2 linked regions of the Parashewanella spongiae genome follow. The protein of the gene in region 1 interacts with the protein of each later gene in a pairwise test. Links are inferred from orthologs where the notes say so. Each region holds a gene or a part of one and is shown on either strand. Other genes may lie near its edges.

Region 1 (3,008 bases):
AACGACTCAAGCAGGCAATTAATCACATTAAACGTCACCCAGAAGATTGTTTTGCTTTAATCTTCATTGACTTAGACAAATTTAAACTAATCAACGATACGCTAGGCCACCTAGAGGGAGACCGTTTTTTAGTCGAAACGGCGGATAGATTGAAGCTTTGTGTCAGACAAAACGATACCTTAGGCCGATTAGGTGGTGATGAGTTTGTCGTGATACTGGACGGCACACAAGGGAAAAACAATGCCATTGAAATTGCGGATCGAATTTTACAGTTATTATCACAACCATATACGTTAAATCACCACAAATTCTATTCCAGTGCCAGCATTGGTATCGCGATCAGTGATGCCAATACTCAATCAAGCGAAGCCATATTAAAGGATGCTGATGCAGCTATGTATCTGGCGAAGTCAAAAGGTCGAGGTCGTTATGTCATTCATCAACCTATAACGATTGCCTCAGTGAAAACCACCTCAAAAACGACTTAATTTAAAAACTTGTAATGGCTATTTCTTAAATAAATTCCTTAAATTCGATATATTCGCCTTGCCTGTTTGCTGACGTTGTTGTTCTGATTGAACCGGTTGGCGGTTTTCCCAATATAAATCGTCTTGCGGCAATTCCATTAAAAAACGGCTCGGTTCAGTACGCATCGTTTCACCAAACTGACGTCGCTCACGACAGATAACGAACCACAACTCTTGTTGAGCTCGAGTAATGCCTACGTAAGCCAAACGTCTTTCTTCTTCAACGTTGTCTTCATCAATGCTGACTTGATGTGGTAATAATCCTTCTTCCATTCCGACCATAAAGACGTATGGGAACTCCAAGCCTTTAGATGCATGTAGTGTCATCAGCTGAACTTGATCCCCTGCTTCATCTTCACTGTTACGCTCCATCATGTCTCGTAGGGTTAATCGGGTCACTACCTCAGATAATGTCATCGGCTCATCAAGCTCATCTCCTTGAAGCATTTCCGTCACCCATCGATACAACTCTGAAATGTTCTTCATACGCATTTCTGCCGCTTTTGCACTTGGGCTATGCTCGTAAAGATAATCTTCATAATTGATTTTTCGGATCAACTGCTTAATGGCATCCACACCTTCACCACGTAACGCGATTTCCCCAGTATCTACAATAAAACGGCCAAATTGATATAAGGAAGCCGCAGCAGTAGGGCTCACATGATGATTAACATCGGACTCAAAAATGGCACTAAACAAAGAAATGTGTTTGCTATTGGCAAAATTACCCAAGGCTTCTAAGGTGGCTGGACCTATGCCTCGTTTTGGTAAATTAACCACCCGTAAAAATGCATTATCATCATCGGGATTCACGACCAACCTGAGGTAAGCCATAATATCTTTGATTTCAGCTCTGGCAAAAAATGACGTACCACCACTTATTTTGTAAGGGATCCGGTTGAGCATGAGTGCACGTTCAAGCAATCTCGATTGATGATTACCTCGATATAACATGGCGTAATCACCAAACCGAGTACGCCCAACAAATTTATGCCTTACAATTTCAGCGATCACTCGCTCAGCTTCTTGTTCTTCGTTTCCCGCCGTAATGACTCTCAATGGTTCGCCATAAGCTAGCTCACTAAACAGCCTTTTTTCATACACGTGAGGGTTATTCTCAATTAAGATATTAGCGGCTTTCAAAATTCTCTGACTAGAACGATAGTTTTGTTCGAGCTTAATTAATTTAAGTTGTGGAAAGTCTTTGCCGAGCAGTACAAGGTTTTGTGGTTTAGCACCACGCCACGAATAAATTGATTGATCATCGTCTCCTACAACAGTAAACCGCGCACGCTCACCCACTAACAACTTCACCAGCTCATATTGGCTCGAATTGGTATCTTGATATTCATCCACCATCAAATATTGAAAACGGGTTTGCCAGCGCTCTCTGACTTGCTCGTTTAATCGCAATAACAAGGTCGGCAATAAAATGAGATCATCAAAATCTAGCGCATTGTACGCTTTCATATGCTGAGCATATCGCTGATAAAGCAATGCGAAGAGTTGTTCTTGCTCGCCCTTTGCTATTTTTCTGGCTCGCTCAGGAATTATCAAACCGCCTTTCCAGTTTGAAATGGTGCTGGCCAGTGCCTTGAGCAAATCTTTATCTTCTTGCAGCTCTTTTTCTGTCAACTCTTTCAGCAGCGCTAATGTATCTTGGTCGTCAAATAACGAAAAGCCCGCTTTTAATCCTAAGACTTTATGTTCGCGTTTAATGATCTCAAGGCCAAGCGTATGAAAGGTCGATATCCACAATCCTCGAGAGAGTTGTTTACCGATCGATTGCGCGACACGCTCTTTCATTTCTCGCGCCGCTTTATTGGTGAAAGTTACAGCAGCAATGTTTCTGCCTTTGTAGCCACATTTCTCTAGTAGATAACCAATTTTATTAATGATCACCCTAGTCTTACCGCTGCCTGCACCTGCAAGTACTAAGCATGGGCCTGATACATAATGCACCGCCTCATTTTGACCGGGGTTTAGCTTCATTGTGAACTCAATTTCTAATGTATCTGAAATGATGATCATAACAGACCATCACCGCTGCATAAATCTCTGTTCAACTATCTGAATTAAAACTGAACCAATAGATAAAATAAGCGTCGTATTTGCTGACTTAACGCGCTGCATCACATTTTCGAAACCGAGCAATATCTATTTATTTTTGCAAGGGTAAAGTGTGAATGAATATTCATTTTGTACCTATGATATTAAAATATGGCGAATAAACGTGAACAAATTTTACGGTCAGCAGAAAAAATTATTGCACAAGAAGGAATCCAACATCTCTCGATGCAAAAGCTCGCTGACGATGCAAAGATTGCAGCTGGCACCATTTATCGATACTTCAAAGATAAAGACCAGCTTATTTCTGAGTTAAGAGTCAATATCCTTCAATCCGTTGCAGCCTTTGTATTCACTGACGCTAGAGCCGGTAACGTAGAACAAAGATTTAAACACATATGGTTTAACTTTGTC
Region 2 (2,902 bases), 310 kb from region 1 along the record:
ACATCACGGATGATCAGTTGTTTGATTAAATAGTATTCCAAACCATTATGAAAACTGCGCACTGAGCAACGATAATTATCATCAGATTCGCATTGCTTGATGATGTCTTTACGGTTCTGTGCAATTGTTTCATAGCGTTTGAGCGGATCTTGGCCTAAATTTGCAATGACGGTATCAGTGACATTAGTGACGGCTTCGGTCACGTATAAACGTTCGTTGGCACCAGCTGATGGTTCTGCCGCTAAGGTTTTCGCTAAAAAGCCATCTTCAAGATAATTATGCTCTTGATTACTGTTATGTTGAATTGCACCGTAAGCACAGTGATGATTCGTGACAACCAAGCCTTTAGGTGAAACAAAACTAGCGGTACAATAGCCAAGACTGACCACAGCGTTCATTGGATATTGACTTAAATCGGCCAATTGTTTCGCAGAAATTTCAATTCCACGGTCAGTCAGCTTTTGTGCAATAGAAGGGAGTTGGTGTGGTTGCCATTGTCCTTCATCGGCGACAGCGAATCCCGATGTAAGAGCTAAGGCGGCGATCAATGCCTTGCGCATAAACGTTTCCTTTATTTTGAGTTATTATTTCCATTCATAAGCAGATAAGATGGAATACTGTGGTTTGCATGGGGTTATACCATATTTTTGTAAAATCGTTGTAAAACGGGAGTATCAATGTCACAACAGGGGACGAATAAACCCAAATTCAAAGCACGAGATGCCCAAGTAGAAGGGGTGAAAATGCCACCTCATTCACTCGAAGCGGAGCAATCGGTTTTGGGGGGGCTTATGCTGGATGCTGAAGCGTGGGATAAAGTGGCTGAAACTGTCGTTCGTGATGATTTTTATTCTCGCTCGCATCGGATGATATTCGAGGCGATGGGAAAACTGGTTGAAAGTGGACAACCATTGGACTTGGTCACAGTGACTGAGCAGTTAGAACTTGAAGATCAATTGGAAAGTGCTGGTGGTTTTGCCTACATCAGTGAAATCACTAAAAATACCCCAAGTGCGGGTAATATTGTTTCCTATTCTGAAATTGTACGCGAACGTGCGGTAGTTAGAGAGATGATCCGCGTTGCCCATGATATTGCCGACGCAGGTTACAACCCTGAAGGTCGAGCTTCTAGCGAACTACTAGATTATGCCGAAACGAAAGTCTTTAAAATTGCTGAGCAGCGTGCCGATGCCAACGCAGGGCCAGAAGGCATAAAATCAATTTTAGAAAAAACCGTCGATAAAATTGAAGAGCTATACAATAACCCTCATAACGGTGTTACGGGTGTTTCCAGCGGTTTTGGTGACTTAGATAATATGACGGCGGGCTTTCAATCGGGCGATTTAGTGATTGTAGCGGCGCGTCCGTCGATGGGTAAAACTACTTTTGCGATGAACCTCTGTGAACAGGCGGCTTTACATGAAGATAAACCTGTGTTGATCTTCAGTTTAGAAATGCCTTCTGAGCAAATCATGATGAGAATGTTGGCCTCATTAGGGCGTGTCGATCAAACTAAAATTCGTACTGGCCGTTTGGACGATGACGATTGGGCGCGCGTATCTTCCACCATGGGCATTATGCTTGAACAAGGCAAGATGTACATTGATGACTCGTCGGGACTGACTCCTAATGACGTTCGCTCACGGGCACGTCGTATTGCTCGTGAGTATGGTGGATTATCAATGATCATGGTCGACTATTTGCAGTTAATGCAGGTTCCGGCCTTATCAGACAACCGTACTTTGGAAATTGCTGAAATTTCCCGCTCATTAAAAGCGTTAGCCAAAGAGTTGGGTATCCCCGTGATCGCGTTATCGCAGTTAAACCGTTCATTGGAGCAACGTGCCGATAAGCGCCCCATTAACTCTGATTTACGTGAATCAGGCTCCATCGAGCAAGACGCCGATTTAATTATGTTTATTTATCGCGATGAAGTTTATAACGATACTTCAGAAGATAAAGGTACTGCCGAAATTATTATTGGTAAACAACGTAACGGCCCAATTGGGCGAGTAAGGTTGACCTTCCAAGGCCAATTTTCTCGTTTTGATAATTTTGCTGGACCACAGTTTGAAGAAGATTAATACCATTAACCAACAGGTTACTCACCGAAACAGGATTGTTTTTTGAAGCCATTTCCTCGCGCAGAAATCAGTTGCCGTGCCCTGAAAGCTAACCTTGCACGGTTAAAAGAAATTGCACCACAAAGCCAAGTTATGGCGGTGGTAAAAGCCAATGGTTATGGTCATGGTTTATTAAACGTGGCTAAGTGCTTGCCTCAAGCTGAGGGCTTTGGATTAGCAAGGTTGGAAGAAGCTATGATGCTCAGGGCTGGTGGCATCACGCGAAAGTTACTATTGCTCGAAGGCGTATTTCATCAAACCGATTTACCAAAGCTTATCGAGCAGAATATTGAAACTGTTGTTCATCATGATTTCCAGCTGAAAATGCTAGAGCAAGCCAGCTTAGATAAACCTATAACTGTGTGGTTAAAGTTAGATTCTGGTATGCATCGTTTAGGGTTTGTCGCGGCAGATTTCAAAAAGGTGTATCAACGATTATTGGATTGTCCAAATGTTGCCAAGCCAATTCATTTGATGACTCATTTTGCTTGTGCCGATGAGCCAGAAAATCCAATGACCCAAGCGCAACATCAACAGTTTATCAATCTCATTAATGGCTTAGAAGGGGAGCGTTCGCTGGCGAATTCAGCGGCAACCTTATACTGGCCGCAAACCCAAGCTGATTGGATAAGACCTGGGATAGCGCTTTATGGTGTATCACCTGTCGTAGGGGACTTAGGTTCAAACCACGGTCTAACCGCGGCCATGGAGCTTAAATCTGAATTAATTGCTATTCGTGAGCATCAAGCGGGTGAAAGTGCAGGGTACGGTGCATTTTG

Evidence for each region.
Region 2: the proteins of rep (region 1) and dnaB interact in binary tests that used the Escherichia coli proteins (3 or more experiments, as listed by UniProt). The link is inferred for Parashewanella spongiae from one-to-one orthologs.

Annotation. Positions count from the first base shown.
Region 1 is NZ_CP037952.1:718,090-721,097, reverse strand. What follows is about bases 14-2,987. They hold rep (DNA helicase Rep), read right to left. Parts: upstream 2,520-2,987; coding sequence 507-2,519; downstream 14-506. Other genes in these bases: E2I05_RS02535 (TetR/AcrR family transcriptional regulator), read left to right, coding at 2,748-2,987; E2I05_RS02545 (sensor domain-containing diguanylate cyclase), read left to right, coding at 14-488. Outside these bases: more of E2I05_RS02545, read left to right, coding at 1-13; more of E2I05_RS02535, read left to right, coding at 2,988-3,008. UniProt on the Escherichia coli protein: Rep helicase is a single-stranded (ss)DNA-dependent ATPase involved in DNA replication; it can initiate unwinding at a nick in the DNA. It binds to ssDNA and acts in a progressive fashion along the DNA in the 3' to 5' direction.
Region 2 is NZ_CP037952.1:408,805-411,706, forward strand. What follows is about bases 13-2,880. They hold dnaB (replicative DNA helicase), read left to right. Parts: upstream 13-677; coding sequence 678-2,084; downstream 2,085-2,880. Other genes in these bases: E2I05_RS01465 (S46 family peptidase), read right to left, coding at 13-560; alr (alanine racemase), read left to right, coding at 2,127-2,880. In the rest of the region: more of E2I05_RS01465, read right to left, coding at 1-12; more of alr, read left to right, coding at 2,881-2,902. UniProt on the Escherichia coli protein: The main replicative DNA helicase, it participates in initiation and elongation during chromosome replication. Travels ahead of the DNA replisome, separating dsDNA into templates for DNA synthesis.